Regions from separate parts of the Pseudoalteromonas sp. MMG006 genome, predicted to be linked through region 2. Evidence: predicted binding sites of a transcription regulator. Region 2 holds the regulator's gene; each other region holds the start of a gene.

Region 1 (3,291 bases), on a different contig from region 2:
ACGAGGGACAAATTCTAGCACTGTCGCATTTATACAGTAACGGTCTGTGCCTCTTGGCCCCTCTCCAGGGAATAAATGCCCAAGGTGAATACCTGTGCTTTTAGATTTGAGTTCTATGCGCTGCATACCCCAACTACTATCATCATGCTGAGTGACACTATTTTTTACTGGATGTTTAAATGATAACCAACCTGTACCTGAGTTAAATCTATCTCGTGTATCAAATAATGGCTCTCCACTTAACTTATCTACAAATACACCATCCGGCGTATTTTTAAACGCTTTATATTCCTTGCAGTAAGGTCGATCCGTTCTTGCATTAAATGCCACTCTATATGCATCACTTTTACCCAGTTTGAAAGCACCTAGCGCTTTATAAAACTCTTCTGGGCTTGCATAACCTTGACGGCTATATACTTCTTCACCATTTTCTAAAAAAAGTATCGTAGGCGTAGCCCACGTCGCCGATTTAATCTTTAAACCTTCAAGCTGATCTGCATGACGAAACGACATAGGCACTGTGCCTTTATAATCATTAGCCACTGTATTTTTAAACTTTTCACAGTATGGGCAGTACTCTCGTGAATCAAGAACAACAATTTGCTTGCCTGTTAATAACATAGCGTTATCAACTTTTTCGGTTGGTTTTTTATTAAAAACAACACCGGTAGAATGATCGGGGCAATAACCATTTGGGTTCTTTTCAAGGTAATTTTGGTGATACTCTTCAGCTGATACAAACCCTTCAAGCGGTTTAATTTGTGTGGTAATTTTGCCATAACTAGCGTCTGTTAATAGTTGCTGATACTGCGACTTAACTTGCTTAGCAATTTCGGCTTGTTTATCTGAAGTAGTTAAAATAATTGAGCGATACTGTGTACCTACGTCGTTACCTTGACGATTTTTTTGCGTTGGGTCGTGACTTTCAAAGTAAGTTTTAAGTAAATCCTCTGATGAAATAATATTGCTGTTATACATAACTTGTACAACTTCAGCGTAATTATTTTCGTCAAACCGTCGTGATTGATCAGTTATGTTTTTATACGTTGCTTTAAAGCCATTTCCATCGGCATAACCCGACTCTGCATTAATAACACCATTTAGCGCTTCGTAACGCTTTTCAGCCCCCCAAAAACACCCTGAGCCTAGTACTATGGTTTCAACATGCGTTGTGGCTTCTAAATTACTGTGTTCTACTTTTTCCATCGATAAAGCAAAACTGCCTGCGCTAAATATAATAGCAGCGCCTGATAAATATAATAAATGCTGGTGTTTCATAAAATGCCTCTTAAACATGTACGTGCTAAGTAAGACCTCCTTATCGTGTTTTTAATTTCATCTATACGTTTATAAGTACACAGAGTTCAGGTTAGCTTGCAAGATTTATTTATGCCTATTCATTCATCGCAACACTATGAACTAATTAATTTATCTGTGTTAGCGTTAGAATATGTTGTTTTTATCAGGTTATTTATGAGTCAGATCCCTTCCCTTTTTGCATTAAGTAACAGCTCATTACTCTTTGATGCATCGCATTTAGAACCAAATAACGTACTCTCTATCCAAAAAAAAATTTGGACACTAGCAGAATATTGCAAGCAAAGCGGCGATTTTACTGATTTAGTACCCGCGATGAATTCTCTTACTTTGTATTTAAAAAACGCCCAAAATTTAAATAAATGGCAAAAAACACTATTAACTATTTGGGATGACGTAAAAAGCACATCTTTTAAATCCCAGCATCATAAAATTAATACTGTTTATAACGGCGAAGATTTAGCCTACGTCGCACAATATAATAATTTAACCACTGAAGATGTTGTCAACATCCATAGTAAAACCCATTACCACGTTTTATTTTTAGGTTTTCAACCCGGATTTGCTTACTTACATGGCCTTGATGAACGTTTACACACGCCTAGGCGCAAAGAGCCCCGCACAAAGGTGCCAAAAGGTTCTGTAGCCATTGGAGCTGACAAAACAGCTATTTACCCTGCCGACACTCCTGGTGGTTGGCATATTATTGGCCAAACTAGCACTCAATTATTCGACCACACTTTACAAACACCTTGTTTAATTAATCCCGGTGATACGCTTGAGTTTGTTCCGTGTAGTTTAAGTGAGGATATTACCCATGATTAAAGTGATAAAGCCAGGCGTGCAATTAAGCATACAAGATCTTGGTCGAACAGGTTATAGGCACTTAGGGGTAAGTAAAACAGGCAGTTTAGATCCCTACGCACAAGTGATTGCTAATCGTTTGATAAATAATAACGACAATGACGCAGTACTTGAGATTACTGTTGGCTTATGCGAGTTGGCGTTTTTATGCAGCACCGAAATAGCACTTCATGGTGCCGACTTACAAGCAAGCATAGATGGTAAACCAATTTACCCAGGCTGGAGTTATAAAGTTAGGGCCAACCAAACTATATGCTTTAATACAGGACGCGCAGGATTGAGAGCCTATTTAGCGGTTAAAGGTGGTATTAAAACACCGGTAATTATGGATTCGCGCGCTACTGATTTAAATGCTTCTTTTGGCGGGCTTAATGGCAAAGCGCTAAGCGCAGGCGTTATTTTACCAATAGACGAATACATTAATAATAACTTTAAACAAACAGGTGCGTTAGCCCCCCCTAAACGACAAATAATTAGAGTTTACGCAAGCCCACATACCCACATTCTTGGGAATGTTATTGCGGATGTTTTTATAAATACACGCTTTAAGGTGTCTTATAATAGCAACCGCATGGGAGTCAAGCTGGAAAATGCAGTCAACTCACTGACACATACTCACTCACTACCATCAATTGGCGTTAGCCCAGGTAGCATACAATTACCACCAAATGGTGATCCTATTGTATTACTAAATGACGCTCAAACTACTGGTGGCTATCCTTTACTTGGGACTGTGATAGAAGCAGATCTTCATCAATTTGCACAATTTAGACCGGGTGATTTAGTAAAGTTTGAATACGTTACTATTGAAGATGCAGCTAAAGCGAAGCACAAATTGAGTGGCCATTTAGAACAATTAAAAATTGCACTAAAAAATAAAAAGTAACTTGTCTTGAAAGTGCCTCATGTTTAATTTGAGTTATTGGCTGCTTAATAACATATATTTTGTAATTGGCTTTACAAAATATATGTTTGAACTATATAACCAAGGCACTTTTAATTAAAGGTCACAGCATAAGCCTTGCCCATTAAGTGGTATTTGGAATGCACAGCGAATACTAGAACCCATAAATAGCTCCTTGTAAGTAAGCTTTAATATTATTAATGCAC
Region 2 (3,291 bases):
ACTACATTATCACTCGCACCCAGTACCAGGTAAAATTAGTATTGAACTAACCAAGCCCGCTGAGACGGTACAAGATCTCGCGCTCGCATACAGCCCAGGTGTTGCCGAACCCGTTCGTGAAATAGCAGCAGATCCTGCTAATGCTTATAAATATACAGGTAAAGGCAATACTGTTGCGGTAATTACTAATGGTACTGCAATTTTAGGACTGGGTAATTTAGGGCCTTTAGCTTCTAAACCCGTTATGGAAGGCAAGGCGCTCTTATTTAAACGTTTTGCTGGGCTCGACTCTATCGATATTGAAGTTAAGCATCGCACCACTGAAGATTTTATTAATACCGTGGCAAATATTGCGGATACTTTTGGTGGGATTAACCTTGAAGATATTAAAGCACCAGAGTGTTTTGAAATTGAAAAAGCATTAATTGAGCGTTGTAGTATTCCCGTTTTTCACGATGACCAACACGGTACCGCCATTGTAACGGCAGCTGGTATGCTAAATGCGCTGGAAGTACAAGGTAAGTCAATCGAGGATGCGATAATAGTTTGTTTAGGTGCAGGTGCTGCTGCAGTGGCCTGTATGGAGCTTTTAATTAAATGTGGTGCATTGCGCGAACATATTTATATGCTTGACCGCAAAGGCGTTATTCATACTCGTCGCGATGACTTAAACGAATACAAAAAACTTTTTGCTAATAATACCGACAAACGCACATTGCAAGATGTAATTGCAGATGCTGACGTATTTGTGGGGGTTTCGGGTCCTAACTTATTAGCTGCCGAAGATTTAAAGCTAATGGCAGAAAAACCTGTGGTGTTTGCATGTTCAAACCCAGATCCTGAGATAGATCCTGCACTTGCGCATGGCGCACGTAACGACTTAATTATGGCAACGGGACGATCTGATTACCCTAACCAAGTAAATAATGTTTTATGTTTTCCGTTTATTTTTCGTGGCGCACTAGATGTACGTGCGAGTGCTATTAACGATGAAATGAAAATTGCCGCCGTAGAGGCTATCCGAAGCATAGCTAAAGAACCAGTACCAGCAGAAGTGTTAAAAGCTGCAGGTGTTGATAAGCTTGAGTTTGGCGCAGACTACATTATTCCTAAGCCAATGGATCCACGTTTATTGCCTCGCATAGCTAAAGCCGTTGCTGAGGCTGCGGTAGAATCAGGTGTTGCGCAAATCGACTTACCTGAAAATTATATGGCGTAGTGTATAGCGCTTAAACAAAAAAACCTCAGTAATGCTGAGGTTTTTGTTTAAAAAGGTAACGATTTATTCTTCGTTTAAAATAGGCACTTCTAAGCCCATTTCTTGCATTATCTTCTTAACTTCTTCCGGTACTTTTTCTGCGTTGTCTTTACGTAGGTCATCGTCATTTGGTAATGGCTGGCCCGTAAATGCATGCAAAAATGCTTCGCATAACAACTCACTGTTTGTTGCATGGCGAAGATTATTTATTTGACGGCGCGTACGCTCATCCGTTAAAACTTTTAATACATTTAGCGGGATCGAAACGGTGATCTTTTTAACTTGCTCTGATTTTTTCCCGTGTTCTGCGTATGGGTGAATATACTCACCATTCCATTTAGCCATAAGATGTATCGTTGCCTCAGATTATTAATTTCTAACACGGCGTAAAAAGCGTGTAAATATGCGTGAAATTCTATCGATTTAAAAAAGATAGTCAAATAATAGATACCAATCTATCTTAATAAGCTGGCTGTAATAGTAAATATAGCCCCATTCAAGTTTTATCGGTCTGTTATTTTTAGCCATCTAGAGCTTTAAAATCTTTGACTTATTAAAACAGATAACTTACTCTTTTGGACGTCTAAACATCCAAATTAATCAGGTGACGAATATGAGCGAAAAAAACAAAGCGACTATTGCAGTTCGCAACGGCGTAGATGCAGATAAACACCACGGCGCTGTAGTTCCGCCAATTTATTTGTCGACTACGTATTCGTTTGCCGACTTTGATACAAAGCGCCAGTACGATTATGGACGAAGCGGTAATCCTAATCGCGATATATTAGCCGAAACGCTGGCTGAACTTGAAGGTGGTGCGCGTGGCATTATCACTGCCACAGGTATGGCTGCGGTGCATTTAGCGACTCAGTTACTAAATAATGACGATACCTTAGTAATTCCACATGATTGTTATGGTGGAAGCTACCGTTTATTTACGTCTTTGCAAAAACGCGGATTACTAAAACTCGAAGTTTTAGATTTAACTAAACAAGAAAGCTTAAATAAAATTTTAGCCATAAAACCTAAATTAATATGGATTGAAACACCAAGTAACCCAGTACTGCGTCTAACCGATATTAAAGCTGTCACCGATATAGCTAAGCAGTGTGGGGCGCTTGTTGCTGCCGATAACACGTTTTTATCACCTGCGCTGCAAAACCCAATCAAATTTGGTGTAGATATTGTTGTTCACTCGACGACTAAATATATTAATGGCCACTCGGATGTTGTAGGCGGCGCCGTAATTGCTGCAACACAAGAACTTGGTGATGAGCTTGCTTGGTGGGCAAATAACATTGGTATTACAGGTGCACCGTTTGATAGTTATTTAACGCTTCGTGGTTTACGTACTTTAAACGTACGTTTAAGGCAGCATCAAGAAAATGCGCTTGCAATTGCAAAGTACCTTGAGAGCTCTGAATTTGTAAGCCAGGTTTACTACCCAGGCCTTGAGTCACACCCTCAACATACATTAGCAAAGGCTCAACAACTTGGCTTTGGTGGTATGGTGAGCTTTGATATTAAAGGCGATGTTAACGACGCTGCGGCATTTTTAACAAGCCTTGAAGCATTTAGCTTAGCAGAATCGCTAGGTGGCGTAGAGAGCTTAATTTGTCACCCTGCAACGATGACGCATGCAGGAATGGAACCTAAAGCCCGTTTAGAAGCAGGGGTGGGTGATACGCTCATTCGTATTTCTGTAGGTATTGAAGATATAAACGATTTAGTTGCCGACTTCGAGCGCGTTTTTAACCTTGTAAAACCAGGACAAAACAAAAACGTTAACCGCATAGGTTAAGGGGCTGGTACGCCTGATGGGAATGTAGAATTAAATGCAGCTCATCCAGCGCTTTGGTAGTAGTCCCAAAGCGCAATAACACCTAGTCGGTTTGAGGGGGGAAACCGCAGGCTAACTTTGTTAAAAATTTCTCATATAGAACAACTAAACAACGAAATTTTTGCCTTGTTATCGACACGGTTTTCTTACCTCAAAATAAACAATTTAATTAAGCGAATTGGTAAAAATATGG
Region 3 (3,291 bases), on a different contig from region 2:
ATTCATTTGGTAAACCGGCATTGGGGTGCACTGAGGTAAATGTTTCACATACGCGCGAAAGCTCTTCTACGTATTGGCGAAGTAAGTCTGGCCCTAGGGCGCAGTTAAGGCCAATCGAAATAGGCTTAATATGGCGAATAGAATTATAAAATGCTTCGGTTGTTTGCCCCGAAAGCGTACGGCCTGACGCATCAGTAATGGTGCCCGAGATCATTACAGGTAATGTGCGCCCTGCTTGCTCAAAGGCCTCTTCTACTGCGAATGAAGCGGCTTTTGCATTTAGGGTGTCGAATATGGTTTCAATAAGTATTAAATCAGCGCCGCCTTCCATTAATGCAAGGGTAGACTCTACATACGCTGTAACTAGCTTATCAAACGTTACGTTACGGTAGCCTGGGTCGTTTACATCTGGCGAAATAGAACAGGTTTTAGATGTTGGCCCTAACACACCCGCTACATAGCGTGGTTTTTCTGGATTTTTAGCAGTGAACTCGTCACACATAGCGCGTGCGAGTTTAGCTGACTCAAAGTTTACTTCACGGCTTATGCTGGCCATGTCGTAATCTTCCATCGAAATGGTGGTTGAGTTAAAAGTATTGGTTTCAATAATATCCGCACCGGCGGCTAAAAAGCTGCGGTGTATATCGGCAATGAGTTCAGGCTTGGTAAGGCTTAGTAAATCGTTATTGCCTTTTATTAGCACGTGCCAGTCTTTAAAGCGCTCACCTCGGTAGTCTTCTTCTTCAAGCTTGTGAGTTTGGATCATAGTGCCCATTGCACCATCTAAAATTAAAATACGCTGTTTTAGCGCAGCGCTTAATTCGCTTTGCTTATTATTGGTAGGCACATTATTCGGCATAGTTGTTAGTCCTCACATCTTGGCTAACTAAATTAATATCATAAGGTGTGGTTTGGTACACGTAGTAATTTAACCAGTTCGAAAAAAGCAAAAAGGCATGGCTTTGCCACGTTTTTGACGGCTTTTTACTTGCATCGTTATCTGGAAAATAGTTTTCGGGTTTTGGCGCATCAGGACTTTTTTGTAAATCGCGTTCGTATTCTGCTTTTAGTGTGTCGGCATCGTATTCTGGGTGGCCGGTTATAAACACTTGGCTGCCCGACTTATTTTTCATTAAGTATGCGCCTACTTTTTCAGAGCCTGCCAATACGACTATATCGTCGCAGGCATTAATTTTATTTATATCTATGTGGCCATAACGTGAGTGCGGCACTAAAAAGGTATCGTCGAAGCCTCGAGTAAGCGCACCGTGATCAAAATAACATTGGTGAGTAAACACGCCACATAGTTTATCTTCTTTTAAATCACGCTTTAAATTGTAACGATGATACAGCGCTGCATGCGCCGCCCAACACGAAAATAACGTGGAGGTAACGTGCTGCTCTGCCCAATCAATAATCACTTTTAGCTCGTCCCAGTAGGCTACATCGTCGTATTCTAGGTGTGCTAGTGGTGCGCCAGTGACTAATAGGGCATCGTAGTTATTGTTTTTTACTTCTGAAAAATAACGGTAAAAAGTATCTAGGTGTTCTTCAGAATTGCTACTACTGCGGTGCGTATCTAGGCGCAATAGCTCTACATTTACTTGCAAAGGCGAGTTGGCAAGCAAACGAATAAACTGTACTTCGGTTTCTACTTTATTAGGCATTAAATTTAAAATAGCCAAACGCATTGGACGTATTTCTTGCGTTTTTGCACGACTTTTTGGCATTACAAACACGTTTTCTTCGCGTAAACGGGCAATCGCCGGTAGTTCGTCTTTAACTGTAATTGGCATCTTTTAAGCTCCTGCTCATAAAAACCGAGAATTAATACGCTCTCATTATGAACAGAATGCCAAAAATATCAACCTCTAGATGTATAGATGTCTAAATGAAATTTATTCATTATTTTTTAAGTTTTACTAAAGTTATTGATGAGGAGGGAGTGTATTTATATTGAAGTACTATGTTTAAGTGTATAAAGGTAGCGCTACTAAAAAATTGTAGCGCTATTGAAATTAAAAACGATAATTTACAGATAAATTAAGTGCGTAAATATCGCCTTCATCTGTATCAAAATATTGGTATTCAGCGCTTATTTGCCAGCGTTGAGATAACCTATAGTCAATCCCAGTGCCGTACGTTACACCGCCCTCATCATAGTTTTGCTCAGTGATTAATGAAGTATTTACCTCTGAATCTGTATCAATTATTGATTCTGCAAGATTTCTTAAGTCGCCTTCATTGTAACTTAATTTATTTCTGCCATAGCCACCAAATAAAAATACATCAGCGCGAGATGAAATCGGGTAATTAGCTTTTACAAATATGCTTGTTTGCAAATCAAGACTTGAGTCAATCTCGCTCTTAATGGGCTCTGAACTAAGCGAACCATCTTGCGGGTTTTGCGTGTAAACGAGCCCGTTTAGTGGTGTTGATTCGTCATTTAAACCAAAGCCTACACGACCTTCTATCGCAAAATATCGCGAAAATTGATAACCAAACCGCCCGTATAGCGTTGTAAACTGTATGCTATCACTCTCGTATACATCAATTTGAGTAGACCCTATCCCTACTCCTTGGTAATAACCATTTACGTGGAGTATGTCTGCTTGGCTCGAAAATGAGTATAAACCTAAAAGTAATGCCCCTAACTTTGTAACTATTTTCATGTTAATTCCTTTAAACCTTTGTAATATTTAATAGTCCGATGTTTTACAACAACTAAGAGTGGTCTGCCTATATAATTTGCTTATACCTACAGCCTTGTAAATATACTGTACCAATTTTGTTAAAAATGAAATGTATTTGAACAATATAAAACAATAGATTACAGAATTTTACACAATAGGAACCTTGTAATTGTCGTGTTTCAAATGGGCGATAAAATAAAGTACCGTTTAGAATAACATATTGTTTTATACGGCATTCGTTGACTGTTTAACCCCTCAACAACTACAATACAACATTGAAATTTTTATTATTATTTGAAGGCTTTCCTCCATGGTTTTACCTGATAAGTTTATTTTCTCGATGAGTCGAGTATCTAAAGTTGTGCCACCTAAACGCACAATTTTAAAAGATATTTCGTTGCACTTTTTCCCGGGTGCTAAAATTGGTGTGCTTGGTTTAAATGGCTCTGGTAAATCGTCATTACTACGTATTATGGCGGGTGTTGATGAAGAGTTTGAAGGTGAAGCCCGCCCTCAACCAGGTACCAAGATTGGTTACTTACCGCAAGAGCCAGTGCTGGACGAAAGCAAAACAGTTCGCGAAATTGTTGAAGAAGCC

What was found. The regulator MetJ, encoded in region 2, represses methionine synthesis genes. The targets are predictions, from matches to a motif close to TAGACGTCTAGACGTCTA.
Region 1: the regulator MetJ is predicted to act here: its motif matches at 1,341-1,358, upstream of msrA (peptide-methionine (S)-S-oxide reductase MsrA).
Region 3: the regulator MetJ is predicted to act here: its motif matches at 1,873-1,890, upstream of metA (homoserine O-succinyltransferase).

The regions. Positions count from the first base shown of each region.
Region 1 is NZ_JAGJEJ010000005.1:34,235-37,525, forward strand. It holds gene msrA (peptide-methionine (S)-S-oxide reductase MsrA) at 1-1,278, opposite strand, end outside; gene pxpB (5-oxoprolinase subunit PxpB) at 1,474-2,142, shown strand; gene J8L73_RS07070 (biotin-dependent carboxyltransferase family protein) at 2,135-3,067, shown strand.
Region 2 is NZ_JAGJEJ010000008.1:60,751-64,041, forward strand. It holds gene J8L73_RS09895 (malic enzyme-like NAD(P)-binding protein) at 1-1,219, shown strand, start outside; gene metJ (met regulon transcriptional regulator MetJ) at 1,283-1,603, opposite strand; gene metB (cystathionine gamma-synthase) at 1,872-3,059, shown strand; gene metL (bifunctional aspartate kinase/homoserine dehydrogenase II) at 3,288-3,291, shown strand, end outside.
Region 3 is NZ_JAGJEJ010000002.1:92,812-96,102, reverse strand. It holds gene J8L73_RS02930 (homocysteine S-methyltransferase family protein) at 1-859, opposite strand, end outside; gene metA (homoserine O-succinyltransferase) at 849-1,796, opposite strand; gene J8L73_RS02920 (porin family protein) at 2,019-2,672, opposite strand; gene ettA (energy-dependent translational throttle protein EttA) at 3,004-3,291, shown strand, end outside.